Regions from separate parts of the Microbacterium sp. Bi128 genome, predicted to be linked through region 1. Evidence: riboswitches for the same ligand, from Rfam matches in the RefSeq annotation. Region 1 holds a riboswitch; each other region holds the start of a gene.
What was found. A riboswitch is a leader RNA that binds a small molecule or an ion and turns the genes downstream of it on or off. The one in region 1 is predicted to bind thiamine pyrophosphate.
Positions count from the first base shown of each region.

Region 1 (7,913 bases):
GCCTGCGCCAGCGCTGGGAGCCCGAGGCCCACGCGACCGCCGATCTGCTCGAGTCCTCGGCGCCGACGGCGGTCGCGGTGACGCTCGAGGCCGTCCGCCGGGCGCGGACCCTGCCGTCCCTGCGCGCCGCTCTCGCGCAGGAGTACGGCCTCGTGATGTGGTTCGCCACGACGCAACCCGACCTCGCCGAGGGCATCCGGGCGCAGCTCGTCGACAAGGACCGCTCGCCGTCCTGGTCGCCGTCGGCTCACGCCGACCTGCCCGCGGGCCGCGTGGGCGAGGCCTTCGCTTTCGACCCCGATCCGGCTCTGTGGTGACCGTGCGATGAGCGGACGGGGGCAGCGGCGGTGGTCGATCGGGCGGTTGCTCGACGGGTTCTTCTTCGTCTTCGCGGGTCTCGCGGCCGTCTGGCTCGCCTACCTCAGCTTCACCCAGACCTTCACGTTGGGCTGGGGCGGCGTCGTCATGGCGGTGGTGTTCTGGGGCCTTCTCGCCTACCTCGTGCTCCCTCGGTTGCATCGCATCCTCACCGCGATCTACGTGCCCGACTACTTCATGGGCCGCACCCGCACGTCCGATGGGCTGCTCGGCGACCCGGTGAACCTCGCCTACCAGGGGGAGCGGGCACAGGTCGAGGCCGTGATGGCGGCGGCCGGGTGGATCCCGGCCGACCCCGTCGGTTTCGCGTCGTCGTGGCGCATCGTGGCATCCACCCTCACGCGACGCAGCTACCCGACCGCGCCGGTGAGCCCCCTGTTCCTCTTCGGCCGCATGCAGGATCTCGCCTACCAGCAGGAGGTCGCGGGGTCGCCGGCGCAGCGCCACCACGTGCGCTTGTGGCGGTGCCCGGACGGCTGGTTGCTGCCCGGCGGTCGCCGGGTCGACTGGCTGGCCGCGGGGACCTTCGACCGCGCCGTGGGCTTGTCGCTGTTCACCCTGCAAGTCACGCACCGCATCGACGCGGACACCGACATCGAGCGCGACCACATCGTCGACACCGTGCGGAATCTCCCGGGCGTGACGGTCGACGTCATCCGGGACTTCTCGACCGGCTACCACTCGCGCAACGGCGGCGGCGACAGCATTACCACCGACGGCGATCTGCCGATCCTCGACGTCCGGGGCATCGAGTCCCGCACGGGCGGAGAGCGGACGGATGCCGGACGGCGCGACGTCGAGGCGGAGGGACGGCCGTGAGGGAGAGGCATCCGGAGAAGAGGGCGGCATTCGAACCGCTCGCCGCGCCGGTCGCGCGCGACCCCGCGATGCGTCGGCCCGGCGCGACGGTCGCCGGGGGAGTGCTCGTGCTGCTCCGCGCACTTTCGGGGCTGCTGTGGGCGTTCACCGTCGCCTTCGATCTCCCGCCGTGGCTGCAGGTCCTCTCGGCGGCCGCCGGTGGCGACGCCGACGAGCCGACGGCGCTCACGCTGTCCGATTTCGACGTGGACGCCGGGCTGTTCCTCGGGATCATGGGCGCGGTCTTCCTGATCCAGACGGTGTTCGGCATCCTGCTGCTGCGGGGGAGCAACGTCGCGCGGGTCATCGGCATGCTGCTGTCGACGATCTCGATCGCCACGGCTTTCGTGGGCTGGTGGGAATTCGGGCAAGAGATCACGGTCGGCCCGACGCTGGTGACGCTGAGTCTCGACATCCTCGTGCTGCTGGCGCTGTCCAGCCGCGACGCGGCCGCGTACGCCCGCCGCAACGAGCGGCGGTGACGCCGGGTCCGGTCGCGGGCGACCGGTCTCATCCGCACAACTCCTGCGGAGCGGTCGCTGAGGCGCCGACGGCGCGGGCAGCCGGCAATTCTGCCGGAGTTGTGCAGTCGGCGGAGCGCGGCCGGGTGGAGGCCATGGGCGCACAACTCCTGCAGCATCCGTCCGTTGGCGCGGCGGCCGGGCGGACTGCCGGAAGCTGCAGGAGTTGTGCAGCAGTCAGGGACTCCCCGGTCGGATCCCGGGCCGTGCACAGACGGCGCCGACTAGCCTGGAGGATGCCGCGCCCGAGCGGCAGAACGGATGACGGACGTGTTCGACAGTCCCATGTCGCTCTCGGCATATCAGGTGCTCCGCGTCGAGGCCGAGATCGACGACGACGGCCTGCGTCGCGCCTACCGTGTGCGGCTGCGTGAGACCCACCCCGACACCGGCGGCGACGCCGAACTGTTCGTCCAGGTGCAGCGCGCGTGGGAGCTCGTCGGCACGCCCGAGGCCCGCGCGGCCTACGACCGCGGTCGCGGGCACGCCTCCGCCGAATGGGGCGGCGGGAGCACGGCATCCCCTCCTCCTCGTCCCGACACGCGTCCGCGTGCCCGCGCCTACGGGCAGCCCGGCGGATGGCGGCGCGAGCGGTACCTGTCGCTGATCCGCGAGTGGGTCGGACGCGGCGTCGACATCGCCGATCCCTACGACCCGGCGCTCGTGCGGTCGGCGCCGCCGGACATCCGGCACATCCTCGCCGACGCGCTCGCCGAGGAGGAGACCGCGCGGCTGGTCGCCGAGCTCGGCATGGGGTACACGGTGTGGCACGACGTGTTCGCCGACCGCGACGGCCTCGACCCGGAGCAGAAGGTCGACCACCTCGTGCTCGGACCGAGCGGTCTGTACGCGATGCTGAGCGAGGACTTCGGCGGTCCCGTCGGCGTGCGGCGCGGCGAGGTCACGGGCCCGAACGTCATCGGGTCGCCCGTGACGCAACTCGTCTCGCGTGCCCGCGTGATCGCCCGCGCGGCGGGCGTCGGGTTCAGCGGGGCGATGGTGATCCTCCCCGACGACGCGATCCTCGACGCCGTCACCGACCTCGGCAAGGTGCGCGGCACCCCGGTCGTCCTCGTCGCGCGCAGCGCGCTGACGACGCTGTTGCGTCGCGGCATCCCGGGGGCGCGCGAAGTCGGCGGGACGGAACTGTTCGACATCCGCACGCGGCTGCAGCAGCGTGTCCGCCACGTCTGAGCCGCGGACACCCCTGCCCGGCACCGGGCCGAACTCCTGTAATTCGGCCGGTTTTCCGCTGTTCGACGCGGCGAAGGGCGAGCACACGCCGGAACTCAGGAGTTCGGCACCGCGAAGGATGCAGCGCCGGCTCGGGGCGTTCGGCCTGCGCCGGTTTGCCAGACCTGCCTAGGGTGGGGGCATGAGTACCGACGAGACCCCGGATGCCGCGGCATCCGACGACATGAAGCGAAAGTTCAAGGAAGCCCTGGCGAAGAAGAACGGGCAGCAGCGGTCGGGTCAGGCGCACCTGGACGGTCACTCGGCCGTTCAGGGCACGCACGGAGCCGTCACCAAGCGGGAGTTCCGCCGCAAGAGCGGCTGATCCACCGGGTCCGAACTCCTGAGAATCGCGTCGGTCGAGGTCCCCTCGAGCGAGCCGGGGAGGCCCCGCCGCGAAAACTCAGGAGTTCGGCACGCCGCTGCCTCACCCCCGCAGCGGCGCCTCGAAGAACGCCAGCTCCAGCCGCATCGACCGGGCGTACGCCGCGGACATGGCGGCGCGGACGGACGGGGATGCCGATCGGGCGGCGGCATCCGCGATCCGGGACGCCTCGGCTGACGACGCGGCGAACACCTCGTCGCCGTAGGCCGTGAGCCAGTCGGCGTAGGCGTGGTCGGGGTCGAACGTGCCGCGCCAGCGGGCGCCGATGTCGGTGTACAGCACGAAGCACGGCAGCACCGCCGCGACCAGCACCGCGTACGACCCGGCCGCCGACACGGCGTGCAGGTGGTCGGTGTAAGCGACGGTGTCGGGTGCGGGCTCGAGGCCGGTGGCATCCACGTGCGACTCGTGCAGCGCCGCCTCTTCGGCCAGGCACGAGACCGACGCCGCGGCCCAGAACCGCTGCTCCTCGGCGGTCGGGGCCAGCGCCGCGGCGCGCGCCAGCACCCGGGCGTACTCGCGCAGGTACAGGAGGTCCTGGCCGAGGTACCAGGTGAAGGCCGCGCGATCGAGGTCTCCGGATGCCAGTCCCCGCACGAACGCGCACCGATCGACGTCGGCGCGCACCGCCGCCGTGGCCGCCCACCGCTCGGCGCTCCAGGAGGCGCCCAGGTCGAGGTGCGGCCGCAGCTCGTGGAAGTGGTCGATCGGACCGTTTCCGTGACCGACGTGGAGGGCCTCGGCGTTGTCGAGCGCCCCGGTGAGCCACTGTTTCGCTCGGGTGAGCGCCGCGGGCCAGTCGAGGCCGTGCCCGGCGAGGGTCGCGAGCGCCGACGACAGCGAGCAGCCCGTGCCGTGCGTGTGGCGGGTCGCGACGCGGCGGCCGGGGACGAGGTGCACGCCCGTGGCATCGACGACGGCGTCGGGGCTGTCGGGTCCGGCGAGGTGGCCGCCCTTCAGTAGCACGGCGGTGCCGGCGCGGGCGGCGAGCGACCGGGCCTGCGCGACGGCGGTGTCCCAGTCGCCGGCGACCGGCTCCCCGACGAGCACCGCGAGCTCGGGAAGGTTCGGCGTCACGAGGTCGGCGCGGTGACAGAGCGTGCGCACCGCGACTTCGGCATCCGGGTCGAGCAGACGGTCGCCGCTCGTGGCGACCATGACCGGGTCGAGCACGACGAGCGGTGGCCGCACGGCCCCCAGCCACGCGGATACGACCGCGACGACCTCGGCCGACCCCAGCATCCCGATCTTGACCGCGTCGATCTCGACGTCGTCGCTCACCGCGCGCAGCTGCGCGTCGAGGAACGCCACGGGCGGCACGTGCACCTCGCGCACCCCGCGCGTGTTCTGCGCGACGAGCGCGGTGACCACGGCCATGCCGTACCCGCCGAGCGCGGCGATCGACTTCAGATCCGCCTGGATGCCGGCACCCCCGGTGGGGTCGGTCCCGGCGATGCTCAGCACACGGGGGATCATGCCCACGCCTCGCGCAGTGCCCGCGTCGCCGCCGCGGGATCCGCGGCACCGCTCACGGCCGAGACCACCGCGACGCCCGCGGCACCGGCCCTCCGAAGAGCGGCGACATCGCCCACCTCGATCCCGCCGATCGCGATGCAGGGCAGGGGAGCGGATGCCACGAGCCCGGCGAAACCGTCGATCCCGAGGGGCTGCGGGTGGTCGTGCTTCGTGGCGGTCGCGCGGATGACCCCGACGCCGAGGTAGTCGACGGTTCCCGGGCGGAGGGCGGCGGCCGCGGCGAAGTGCTCCCGGGTGTTCGCGGTCCAGCCGATCAGCGCGTCCGGCCCGAGCAGGCGGCGCGCGGCGACGACGGGCAGGTCGCTCTGCCCCAGGTGCGCCCCGTCGACACGGGCGCCCGCGTCGCGGGCGGCGAGGACGACGTCCACCCGGTCGTCGACGACGAACGTGGCGCGGCCGGCGATGACGTCGGCGAGGGCGAGTACCCGGTCGAACAGATCGCGTCCGCTCCCGGTCTTGTCGCGGAACTGGATCACGCTCGCCCCCGAGCCCGCGGCGGCATCGACGATCTCGGCGACGCGGGCGAACGGCATCCGGTGATCGGTGACCAGGTGGAGGGGGAGGTCGACCGCGCTCACGCCGCGACCCGCCCGTCCAGGTCGGCGGGGTCGATCGCCGCCAGGGCGTCGAGGAACGCCACTGCGAACGAGCCCGGCCCGGCCGCGACCGCGGCGGCCCGTTCGGAGGCCACCGCCCAGATCGCGCTCGCGGTCACCGCGGCGTCGAACGGCGCGGCACCGGGAAGCAGCGCGGCCATCGCCGCGCCGAGGGCGCACCCGCCGCCGGTGACACGGGTCAGCAGGTCGCTCCCGCCGGGCACGCGCGCCGTGCGGTCGGCATCCACGATCAGGTCGACCGCGCCCGAGACCGCGACCGTGCCGCCGGTGCGGACCGCGAGGGCGCGGGCGGCATCGAGAGCGGCGTCGGGGGTGTCGGTCGAGTCGACGCCGCGGCCGCCGGCCCCGGCGCCGGCCAAGGCGAGGATCTCGGACGCGTTGCCGCGGACGATCGCCGGCCCGGCCTCGAGGAGCTCGTGCGCGAGCGCGGTGCGCACCGGCAGCGCACCGACGGCGACGGGGTCGAGCACCCACGGAGTGCCGACGGCGACGGCCTCGCGCGCGGCCTCGCGCTGCTCGGCGGTCGGGGTGCCCAGGTTCACCAGGACGCCCCCGGCGACACCGGCGAACATCCCGGCCTCCCCGGGGATGTCGCACATCGCGGGCGAGGCACCGAGGGCGAGGAGCGCGTTGGCGGTGAAGTTCGTCACCACCGCGTTGGTGATGCACTGCACGAGCGGCGGGGCGTTCCGCAGCGCGGACAGGGCCTCGGCGGCGGTGGATGGAGACGACGACGTGCGAACGACCATTCGCGACATCCCTTCGCTAGTACGAACTAGATCAGGTTCGACGGGTGTGTTCTCAGCCCCGAAGGGCACCCCGTGTCACTGCGGGCGACGTTAGCACGGTGCATCGCCCGACCGCGGCGCGAGGCCTCAGAAGGGTGCCGCGGGTTCATCCGGGTCGGGCGGAGGTGGATCGTCGGGGACGAAGCGCACGGCGGGAGAGTACGGGAGCGGCTCGTCGGTGTAGGTGCGACCGGTCGGGCTGGTCCAGCGGAGGACCCCACCGGGCAGTTGGGTCACGCTCCATCGGGTGAACTGCTTCTGCGTGTGGTGCCGCTGGCACAGGTGGGCGAGGTTCGTGACGTCGGTCGCGCCGCCGAGCGCGTAGTCGTGGGTGTGGTCCACCTCGGCACGGTTCGCGGGAACGGTGCAACCGGGCCACCGGCAGTGGCGGTCTCGAGCGCGGAGGTACCTGTCGATCGCGGTGCCGCGGTGATAGGTGTCGGTGTGCAGTACCGCGCCGGTGACGGGGTGGGTGACGACCCGATCCCAGGGGAGCGTGGTCGATTCGGCGAGAGCGCGTGCGGTGCCTGCGTCGAGGGGGCCGTGCCCCACGAGTTCGGCGGGATCGGCATTCTCACGCCCGGGGGCGAGCATCGTCAGGGCGGGGACGACCACTTGAACCCGGGCGCGGATGCTGCCGAGGATGCCGGGCCCGTCGTCGGTACGGGTGGGATCGGCGTCGGGGGCCGAGGTGAGCAGGAGGTCGGCGAGGATGTCGGCGCGAAGCTGCGCGGTGGTCCGATCATCCGAGTTCGACTCGGACGTCTCGTCTCGTGCGTCGATGACCGCGTGGGCCTGCTGACTGAGTCGGCCGAATATTCCGACCGCGAGCACGGTCGGCAACGTCGCGACGAGGTCGGACATGCCGTCGAGCCCGGGGACGATGCGGACACACCGCGCGTCACGGCCGCGCTGGTGACGTTCGGTCAGCGTGGTCGGATATAGGCGTTCGGCGAGCGCCGCGAGACGCGATCGCAACCGGCCGGGGCTGAGGCCCTCGGCGGTTGCGACGGCGAGCAGATCGAACTCTCCGCGCGCATCGGCGGGGAGAGGTGAGCCGACGTCGACGATCGCGCGGACGTGGGCGCGGGTGATCGCCCCGCCTTCCCACGCGGCGAGAGTCTGCGGGTAATCGTCGACCAGGGTCATGGCACGGTCGATCTGCGACTGCATCCCGCGGTCGGAGAGATTCTCGGCCGCAGCGAGCTCGGACGCGACCTCGCGCAACGCCATCTCGGAAGCTCGGACATGGGTGCGCCGATCGGCCATCACGTCGAGAGCGAGATGCCCCGCCGCCGCGAGGGCGCGAGTGCGGGCCACTTCGGCGGCGGCGAGTACGGCTCCCGCGCGGAGCACGTCGTCGAGCACCGCGGACAGTCCTACCGGGTCGCCCGTCGGGCCCGTGGAGGGGGAGTCGGAGGGGCGGCGAGAAGACATGTGTGCATGCTAGCGACGACCTCCGACATCGAATGCCGCGCGTCCGCGATCGGGGGAGAGAACGCGGTCGCGCCGGGTTGTGGAGGAGGGGTGTTACGCGGCGAGGAGCCGGCTCGTCCCTCAGTCGTTGAGCCCCAGGAGGTCGAGCGGATGGGTCAGC
Region 1 is NZ_CAKKMM010000111.1:1,321-9,233, reverse strand. Features, by position in the region: gene LQV45_RS10425 (enoyl-CoA hydratase/isomerase family protein) at 1-317, shown strand, start outside; gene LQV45_RS10420 (LssY C-terminal domain-containing protein) at 325-1,197, shown strand; gene LQV45_RS10415 (hypothetical protein) at 1,194-1,718, shown strand; gene LQV45_RS10410 (DnaJ domain-containing protein) at 2,028-2,951, shown strand; gene LQV45_RS10405 (DUF5302 domain-containing protein) at 3,133-3,315, shown strand; gene thiD (bifunctional hydroxymethylpyrimidine kinase/phosphomethylpyrimidine kinase) at 3,418-4,851, opposite strand; gene thiE (thiamine phosphate synthase) at 4,848-5,489, opposite strand; gene thiM (hydroxyethylthiazole kinase) at 5,486-6,277, opposite strand; TPP riboswitch at 6,269-6,360, opposite strand; gene LQV45_RS10385 (HNH endonuclease signature motif containing protein) at 6,404-7,753, opposite strand; partial or broken gene LQV45_RS10380 (D-alanyl-D-alanine carboxypeptidase family protein) at 7,874-7,913, opposite strand, start outside.

Region 2 (4,787 bases), on a different contig from region 1:
CGTATTTCTCCAGCTCGGCCTCGATGATGGCGAGGTCGGAGAGCGGATCGCGGTCCGATTCGAGCGTGCCGCAGTCCAGCACGTGCACTAGGGCGGCGCACCGCTCGACGTGGCGTAGGAAGTGGTGGCCGAGACCCTTGCCCTCGCTCGCGCCCTCGATCAGGCCGGGGACGTCGGCAATGGTGAAGCGGACTTCACCGGCCTGGACGACGCCGAGGTTGGGGATGAGGGTGGTAAAGGGATAGTCCGCGATCTTGGGCCGGGCGGCGGACATGGCGGCGATCAGGCTGGACTTGCCGGCGGAGGGGAAGCCGACGAGGGCGATGTCGGCGATGGACTTCAGTTCCAGGACGACGTCGCTGGATTCGCCTTCGATGCCGAGCAGCGCGAAGCCGGGCGCGCGGCGCTTCTGGGAGGACAGCGAGGCGTTGCCGAGGCCGCCAATGCCGCCGGCGGCGGCGATGTATTCGTCGCCTTCGGCCACGAGGTCGGCGATGACTTCGCCGGACTTGGACTTCACTACGGTGCCGACCGGCACCGGAAGGATCAGGGTTTCGCCGTTTTTACCGCCGCGCCAGTCACCCATGCCGGGGCCGCCGTTGGTGGCGTGCCGGTGGGGCGCGTGGTGGTAGTCGAGCAGGGTGGTGGTCTGGGGGTCAACGCGCAGGATGACGTCGCCGCCGTTGCCGCCGTTGCCGCCGTCGGGACCGCCGAGGGGCTTGAACTTCTCGCGGTGGACGGAGACACAGCCGTGGCCGCCGGTACCGCCGGATACGTGCAGTACTACCCGGTCTACAAAGCTCGCCACGTGGATCTCCTCAGTGCTGTTCCCCGGACCCCCAAAGGCGCCCAAGATGATTGTAATGCGGTTAAAACACCGGTGGAGCGGACCTAATGGCCCGCCCCACCGATTTAGAACTTATTGTTACTCTGCAGCTGCAGCAGCCACGATGTTCACAACGCGGCGACCACGGCGGGTGCCGAACTCGACAGCACCGGGGGTCAGGGCGAACAGGGTGTCGTCCCCGCCGCGGCCTACGCCGGCGCCCGGGTGGAAGTGGGTGCCGCGCTGGCGGACGATGATCTCGCCTGCGGAAACTACCTGGCCACCGAAGCGCTTGACGCCGAGGTACTGGGCGTTGGAGTCACGACCGTTGCGAGTGGAACTCGCGCCTTTTTTATGTGCCATTTGAAATGCCTGCCTTCAAAAATTCTGGGGAATCTGCTGGAACCTGAACAGTAACGAAGAGTTACTTGATACCGGTGATCTTGACCTTGGTCAGTTCCTGACGGTGGCCCTGACGCTTCTTGTAACCGGTCTTGTTCTTGAACTTCTGGATGACGATCTTCGGACCACGGAGGTCTTCGAGGATCTCAGCCGTAACCGTTACCTTGGCCAGGTCCGCAGCAGCAGACGTGACTTTGTCACCGTCCACCAGGAGCAGTGCGGGCAACTCAAAGGTGCTGCCGGCTCCACCGGGGACGCGGTTCAGGGTAACGAAGTCTCCAACGGAAACCTTCTCTTGGCGGCCGCCTGCGCGGACAATCGCGTACACCACTGGGGAACTCACTTCTCTCGACGTTTATTACTAGATTTGCGTGCGGAACCAGGGGCCAAATTGTTTGGACCGGCTCACGCTGTGCCTCAACGCCGGTGGATTCCCCGGGGGAACCCATGAGCTATCCCCGGAACAAATCCATTTGGAATTCCAAGCGGACCGTTCTCAGGGTCATAACCCAAGTGTTGGCGTAAGCACCGAAGATCTAGAATACGCTAATTTTGCCTTCGGCCGCAAATGAGGCTGGTTCCGGCGGGTAGTCCGTGATAGGCGCCACAACATCTTGATGCAAAGTCCCTGCCAATGTTCTTGGCCGGGATCTTGACCATCTTGAGCTGTGTTGCCGCAACGACTTCCGGAACCGCGCCCCACCATCGTACCGGTAGTCCGGACCAGCTCGCGTCAGGCGTACAGCCGCGGCGCGTCGAAGAAGTCCACTTCGTAGCGCGAAGACTGCCGGAAAGCCAGGGCCATGGCCTGCCGCTCGCTCTCCGATGCCCGCCCGGCCGCCGTGTCCGTGTACGCGATGGCCTGCCGGGTCGCGGCGGCGAAGTCCTCGTCGGCGTAGGTCCGCAGCCAGCCGGCGTAGGGGTGCTCCCCGGGGGCGCCACCGGCCAGGAACTCCCGGTGCAGCGTGGAACCGACCTCGGCGTAGAGCCAGAAGCAGGGCAGCGCCGCCGCCACGAGGACGCCATAGCTGCCGGAGACCGAGGCGGCCAGCAGGTGGTCCACATACGCTTTCGTGACCGGGCCCAGGGTGGAGGCCGTGGGGCGGGTGCTGAGCCAGGAACGGTGCAGCTCGGATTCGACTTCCAGGCAGGTCTGCGCCGAACGGGCCCAGAACAGCTGCTCGGCCTCGGTGGGGGCAATCGCCGCGGCCCGGGCCAGGACCCGCGAGTAGCCGTTGAGGTAGATGGCGTCCTGGGCGAGGTAGTACGCGAACTCGTGCTCGGGCAAGGTGCCGTCGGCCAGCCCGCGGACGAAGTCCAGGGCGTAGATCGCCTCAAGATCGCCCGCGGCTCCTGCGCGCAGGGCTGCGGCGAACTCCCCCGCCGCCGGACCCTGCCTGCCCTGGAGGTGCTGCAGGTGGTGGAAGTGGTGGACCGGGCCGTTGCCGGAGCCGACGTCCAGGGCCGAGGCTTCGCGGAGCGCGCCCAGCAGCCACGGCTTGACTTCGCGCAGCGTCGCTTCCCAGTCCCCCACCCGGGCCTGCACGGTGGCCATGGCCGAGGACAGGGAGCATCCGGTGCCGTGGCTGTTGCGCGTCGCGATCCGCTCCCCCGGCACCACCACCGTTTCCTGGCCGAGCAGGCCGCCGGTGTTGACCAGGGCATCCGGGCAGCCGGTGCCGGCGCCGTGGCCGTCGACGTCGTGGGCATCGGCGTCGTGGGCATGCCCGTCCCCCGGCCCGGCGCCCTGGAGGTGTCCGCCCTTAACCAGGACGGTGGTGCCGGTCAGGGCGGCCAGCCGCTTGCCCTGCGCCAGGGCCTCGGACCACTCGGCAGCGACGGGTTCCTTGAGCAGGATGGCGAGTTCGGCGAGGTTGGGCGTGATGAGGTCCGCCAGCGGCAGGAGGGCCTGCAGGGCGGCCTCGGCCGATTCCTGCAGGAGCCGGTCACCGCTGGTGGCGACCATCACCGGGTCCAGGACCACGACGGCGGGGCGCACCTTTTCCAGCCAGCCGCGGACGGCGTCGATCACGGCGGCGTCACCGAGCATGCCGATCTTGACGGCGTCGATGCCGATGTCGTCGCTGATGGCGTCCAGCTGCGCCGTGAGGAACGCCGCCGGGGGGACGTGGACGGCGCGCACGCCCTGCGTGTTCTGCGCTGTCAGGGCGGTGATGGCGGCCATGCCGTAGCCGCCGTTCGCCGCGATGCTCTTCAGGTCGGCCTGGATTCCGGCCCCGCCGGAGGGATCGGAGCCGGCGATGGCCAGCACGCGGGGAATGCGCGGCGGGGCCGGCAGAGACTCGTTGTGCAGAAAATTGGGCGGGAGGAACTCGGACGGATTCGATCTCGCGGACAAGGAAGACATCCCTTCGCCGGTGCTAACCGGACAGGTTCAACGGGTCTGGATCTCAGCCGGCCCGGTGCCCGGCACCCCGTGTCAGTGTTCCAGCCTAGCCCTTGCCACCCGGAGGACCCGTTAACGCACGAGCGGGCCCGGGCCCGGGCGGACGTATGTTACGTCTGCCCTGACCCGGACCCGCAGCCCGACCAGTCGAAATAATGACCGGACGGGGACGTGGTCAGTCGCGGAGGACTACAGCTCCGACGCCGGCACGCCGACGCCGAGGATGATCGGCTCGTTGCCGGCCGGGATGGACGCAGGCCCGGCCGCGGCGGGAGCCTTGGCCTCGTGGACCGATCCGGCCGTGGCCGGCCGGGTTGCCTCGCGGTGCTCCACGGAGGTTTCGTTGGCTGCGCCCTGGGCGCGGCTGGCACTCCGGTTGCGGCGCCCGCGGCGGCCGCGCAGCGTCGTGGTGTCAGCTGTGCGTGACGCCGGCGCCTCCGTAGCGCGGACGGCCGACGGCGCCTCGGGCGCCGTGGCTTCCGGTGCGGCAACAGCTGCTGCCTGACCGGCCGCCAGGCCGGCGGCCTGATCCGGCTTGCCGGCCTCGGCTTCGCCCAGGTTTGCGAAGGCCTCGGTCAGCAGGTCCAGGGTCAGGGCCGGTGACGGCGCGTCCTCCGCGTGCTCGACGAAGGGTAGGGCCACCTGCTCGCCGCCAAACGTCAGCACCGTTGCGGGGCGGCCGGCTGCCTCGTCGGCGGCTGCGAGCTGCGTGACGGCGTCGACGGCGGCCTGGCGGGCCCCGGCGTCGCTGGCTGCGGCTGCCTCCCCGTCGTGCAGGTGCGCGGCGTGCGCTGCGGCAGCGATGTTGGCCAGCGCGGCACGGGTGGCCTCGGCCTTGGCGTGGCGTTCGGCCTCAGTGGGCTCGGCGTGGACGGGCGCGGGTGCGGCCGGCGCGGTCTCTCCGCCCTGGCCTCCGCGACCGCGGCGACGGCTCTTGCGTTCCGGGCGGGCAGCAGGCTGCGCCTCGGTGCGCGGCACATAGTGCTCCGCGGCGACCGTGTTGGCGCGGCGGTGCTCCACCGGCTCGTCGTGGGTGACGATGCCGCGGCCCGCACATGTTTCGCACTGTTCGCCGAAGACTTCCAGCAGCCCCGTGCCCATCCGCTTGCGGGTCATCTGCACGCGTCCCAGCGATGGCACCTCGGCCAACTG
Region 2 is NZ_CAKKMM010000278.1:2-4,788, reverse strand. Features, by position in the region: partial or broken gene obgE (GTPase ObgE) at 1-808, opposite strand, end outside; gene rpmA (50S ribosomal protein L27) at 926-1,189, opposite strand; gene rplU (50S ribosomal protein L21) at 1,251-1,559, opposite strand; gene LQV45_RS16965 (bifunctional hydroxymethylpyrimidine kinase/phosphomethylpyrimidine kinase) at 1,962-3,509, opposite strand; TPP riboswitch at 3,579-3,676, opposite strand; partial or broken gene LQV45_RS16960 (ribonuclease E/G) at 3,825-4,787, opposite strand, start outside.
Region 2: another riboswitch for thiamine pyrophosphate. It lies ahead of LQV45_RS16965 (bifunctional hydroxymethylpyrimidine kinase/phosphomethylpyrimidine kinase); the one in region 1 lies ahead of thiM (hydroxyethylthiazole kinase).

Region 3 (4,787 bases), on a different contig from region 1:
CCACATCACTGTCCAGACCAGCCTGTTCCTGGTGACCGGCCTGATTGAACGCCGTGGCGGCAGCTCGTCCATGGACCGCGTGGCGGGACTGGCCAAGCTCTCCCCGGTCTTGGGGGTCCTGTTCTTCATTCCCGCCATGAACCTCGCCGGAATCCCGCCGTTCTCGGGTTTCCTGGGCAAGCTGGGGCTGCTTCAGGCAGGCGTGGAACTGGGGACGCCGCTGGCCTACGCCCTGGTGATCGGCGGCGTGCTGACGAGCCTGCTGACCCTGCTGGCGATCGCGAGGGTCTGGAACCGGGCGTTCTGGCGCAAGCCCGGGGACGCCGAACACCCCGATCCGGTGCTCCTGGCAGCGCCGGCCGACTCCGCCACGGGTGACCGGGCCGGCAAGACGAATGTGACCCTGCTGCCCCGCACCATGGTGGGCTCCACCCTGGGCCTGGTGGTCTTTGGCGTGGCCCTGACGGTCTTTGCCGGGCCGCTGTTCAGGGTGGCCGACCAGTCCGCCCAGGAGATGCTGGACCGGACCTCCTACATCCAGGCCGTGCTCGGCCCGGACGCGCCCGTGCCGCCGGTGCCCCCGTCGCTCCACCCGGTGCAGGTCCGGGAGGGCGGCGGAAAATGAACCGGAAAAGGATCTCGCTGCGCCAGGAACTGCCGCTGCTGGTCTGGCTCGTCTTTGTCTGGGGCGCGCTCTGGCAGAACTTCAGCCCGGGCAATCTCCTCTTCGGCGCCCTCATCGCGGTGCTCGTGGCGCGCATTTTCTATCTGCCCCCGGTGGAACTCGGCGGCCGCTTCAACGTGCTCCGCGCCGTGCCGTTCGCCCTCATCTTCCTCGGAAAAGTCGTCGCGGCAAGCTTCCAGGTCCTGTACCTGGCCGTGGTCCGCGGCCCCAACGTGGTCAGCGCAGTCGTAGCCGTGCCGCTCCGAAGCCATTCGGACCTCCTGGTCACGGCCACCGGGCACGTGATCTCGCTGATTCCCGGGTCCCTCTACATCCACGGCATCAACGTCCGCAATGCCGAGGACGCGGCCAAGCTGCGCAAAGAGGTCCGGGACACCGAGGCCGGGCTGATCCGGATCATGGGGACCAAAGCCGAACTTTCCGCCCTGACACAGGAGACCGCCGCATGATGCAGACCGTCCTGACGGTGACCGCCGTCGTACTGTCCCTGGCCGCCGCGGGGGCGATCGTCCGGATCGCGCGGGGGCCCTCGCTGCTGGACCGGGTTCTGGCCGCCGACGTGCTGCTGGCCATCTTCGGCGCGGCCCTGTGCATCGACATGGCCGCCAACCGGCACCTGAACAACCTGATGCTGCTCGTTGCGATTTCCCTGATCGGATTCGTCGGCTCGGTCACCGTGGCCCGGTTCGTGGCCGACAGGCGGGAGGGCGTCCGTGAATCCTGACACAGTGATCGACGCCGTCTCCGCCGTGTTCATGGTGACCGGAGCCCTGATGTCCCTCGCGGCCGCCATCGGGCTGCTGCGATTCCCGGACCTCATGAGCAGGATGCACGCGGCCACCAAACCGCAGGTCCTCGGCCTGTTCCTGCTGCTGGCGGCCCTCGGCCTGCAGATGCGCACCTGGTCGGTGTGGCCCGTCCTGCTGGTGGCCTGGCTCTTCCAGCTGCTCACCGTCCCCGTGTCCGCTCACATGGTGGGTCGGGCCGGCTACCGGACCAAGCACCTGCACCCGGAGCTGCTGAGCTCCGACGAGCTCGAGGTGGTAGTCCAGAAGGCCGCCCAGCAGGCGGCCACGCACGGAGCGGACGACGACGACCGCTGAGCCCCCGTCCGGCCCGGCCGGCACGTCGGCGGACGCGGCCGGGGCCTTCGACTGCCGCGGCGGGCGCCGCGGCCAGTCGCGTCAGGTCAGACGACGTCCTGGGTCTTGGCGAAGCGGGTGATCGCGCGCTGGGTGCCGCGGTTGGCGAGCACCTGGATGATGGCGCTGACCGAGGCGGAGATCAGGGCGAACGTCAGGGCCGAGCGCAGGGTGGTGGGAACGTCGTCCTCCTGGCCCTTGGGCGGCTTGTTGCCCGTGGACTTTTCCCACATGGTGTCCACCAGCTTGGTGCCGGCAAAGCCGGCCAGGAGGCTGACGCCGGTGCCGAGCAGCTTGATGAGGATGTTCATTCTTCGGTCTCCTTGGGACGGGAACGGTTTTCCCCTAGCCTAGCGTTCCGGGGTGAGGACCATCCGCAGGGCCTCGACCACGAGTTCGTGATCCGCCTTCTGGGGCAGGCCGGAGACGGTGACGACGGCGACGGCGCCCGTGCCGCGCACGTAAATGGGAAACGCCCCGCCGTGGGCGGCGAACTCCGACTGATCCCACCAGGCGTTGTCCTCGATCCTTCCGCCGGCAGCGCGGGCCCGGAGGCCCACCAGCAGGGACGGGACCTCGTACCGCATGGCGGCGCGCTTTTTGGCGTTGATCCAGCGCTCATTGTCCGGTGTGGCGCCGTCCAGCGCGGCGTGGAAGAGCACCTGCTCGCCTTTGGTGATGTCGACGGCGATGGGCAGCGAGCGTTGCCTGCCCAGCTCGACAAGGAGGAGCCCGAGGTCCAGGGCGTCATCCTTGCTGAACGACGCGAACTGGAGCGCCTCTATCTCGGCCAGCACGCGGCCAATGAGCGCCGCCAGGGAACCCCGCGGCTGCGGCTCATTGGAGTCGGGATCGTATTCCCCGGAGGGATCTTGGGTGACCGGTGTGTGCGACAAAATATTCCAGCTTTCCGGTGGGTGACGAGGCCGCCCGCTGGCGGGTCCGGGGGTCCGGCACGACGACTCTACCAAGAGGGTTTTCCGGGCCGCCGGGACTGCCGCCGTCCGGTCCACGATTGTGACGGCACACCACTGAAATCCCGGCCGTCCGGGTGTAAACTGAGCCAGCCCACAAGGGCGAAAATAATTACGACAGGGGAGCGCCGCCGTCGGGCATCGCCGGAACAATCCGGGGAAACCTTTGGTGGGCGCTGAGAGTGCGGACAGCCGCAGACCCTCGAACCTGATCCGGTTAGTACCGGCGCAAGGGAGTCGAGTTCTCAGGATGCGCGGAGGGCGGCGGAAGCCGAGACCGGCCGGCGCACCCTCCCCTCCTGTTCCTCAGGAGGACGACATGACAGATATTTCAGCACAGCATGGTTCCGCCAGCCGTTCATCCGCCCGGCGCAACTACAGCTGGCGCGTGGTGGACATTGTGGTGGCCGCGTTGATCGCCGTTGCCGGCGGCGTCATTTTCTGGGCCTGGTCCCAGGGCGCGAACCTGATCTCGACTCCGGTCAACGCGGTCTACCCGCCGTTGAGCGGACTCTACGCCGGCGGCTGGATGATCCCGGCAGTGCTGGGCATGCTCATCATCCGCAAGCCGGGCGCCGCGCTCTTCTGCGAAACCGTCGCGGCCACCGGCGAGCTCATCATGGGTTCGCAGTACGGCACCACGGTGCTGATCTCCGGCATCCTGCAGGGCCTCGGCGCCGAACTGGTCTTCGCGGCCTTCCTCTACAAGAAGTTCAACCTGCCCGTCTCCGTGCTGGCCGGCGCCGGCGCGGGCCTCTTCTGCGGCCTGAACGATTCCTTCCTGCCGTGGGGCTGGAACATCGCCTACGAAGCCGGCGACAAGCTCGCCTACATCGTCTTCACCACGATCTCCGGCGCAGTGATTGCCGGCGGACTGGCCTGGCTCGCCACCCGCGGCCTGGCGAAAACCGGAGTGCTGGGCTCCTTTGCCTCCCGCAAGGCCGCCACGGAGCCCGTCTTCTCCTGAGCCCCGTCGCTGAATCCTGCAGAGAATCATGAGATCTTCACCGGGCGTCCGGCCGGCCGCCGTCACGGCCCGCGGCTGGGGCTGGCGGCATGCCGGACGAACCAGGCCCGCCGTCAGCGGCCTTGACCTGGACATCCAGCCGGGGGAGCGCGTGCTCCTGCTGGGGCCCTCCGGCGCCGGCAAGTCGACGCTGCTCCACGCCCTGGCCGGCGTTCTGGGCGACGGCGCGGCCGGCGACTCCGGGGACTCCGGCGACTCCGGCGACGCCGAAGATGCAGACGAGACCGGCAGCCTCCTGATCGACGGTGCCGCGCCACGGGCGCAGCGCGGCCGCGCCGGGCTGGTGCAGCAGGACCCGGAAACGCAGGTGGTGCTCTCCCGCCTCGGCGACGACGTCGCCTTCGGGGCGGAGAACCTCGCCGTCCCGGCGGCGGAGATCTGGCCGCGGGTGCACGAGGCCCTCGACGACGTCGGGCTGGGACAGCTGCCGCTGGACCACCCGACGGCGGCCCTCTCCGGCGGCCAAAAGCAACGGCTCGCGCTCGCCGGGATCCTCGCGATGCGGCCAGGGCTGCTGCTGCTCGACGAGCCGACCGCCAACCTCGACCCCGCGGGCGTCCTGGAGGTCCGCGACGCTGTGGGCCGCTGCCTGGACAAGACAGGCGCCACGCTGGTGGTCGTGGAGCACCGGGTGGGGGTCTGGAAAGACCTGGTGGACAGGATCGTGGTGCTGCAGCCAGGGGCCGCCACGGACTCCGCGGTCTTGATTGACGGACCGCCGGACCGGGTCCTGGCCGAGGCGCGGGACATGCTCATCGGTGCGGGCGTCTGGGTGCCGGGCTACGTCCCGGCGACGCGGATGCGGACACCGGCGCGGGGCGCGGGACAGACTCTGCTCGCGGCCGACGCGCTCGCGGTGTCCCGCGAACGGCCGCGGCGGGCCGGGCTGCGCGACGGCTTCCGCACCATCGCGCCGCGTCCGGTCCAGTCCGGGGTCTCGGTCCGGGTCCGCGCCGGCG
Region 3 is NZ_CAKKMM010000257.1:85-4,871, forward strand. Features, by position in the region: partial or broken gene LQV45_RS16370 (proton-conducting transporter membrane subunit) at 1-625, shown strand, start outside; gene LQV45_RS16375 (Na+/H+ antiporter subunit E) at 622-1,134, shown strand; gene LQV45_RS16380 (monovalent cation/H+ antiporter complex subunit F) at 1,131-1,409, shown strand; gene mnhG (monovalent cation/H(+) antiporter subunit G) at 1,441-1,788, shown strand; gene LQV45_RS16390 (DUF4235 domain-containing protein) at 1,875-2,138, opposite strand; gene LQV45_RS16395 (heme-degrading domain-containing protein) at 2,178-2,723, opposite strand; TPP riboswitch at 2,911-3,054, shown strand; gene LQV45_RS16400 (ECF transporter S component) at 3,121-3,768, shown strand; gene LQV45_RS16405 (ABC transporter ATP-binding protein) at 3,797-4,787, shown strand, end outside.
Region 3: another riboswitch for thiamine pyrophosphate. It lies ahead of LQV45_RS16400 (ECF transporter S component); the one in region 1 lies ahead of thiM (hydroxyethylthiazole kinase).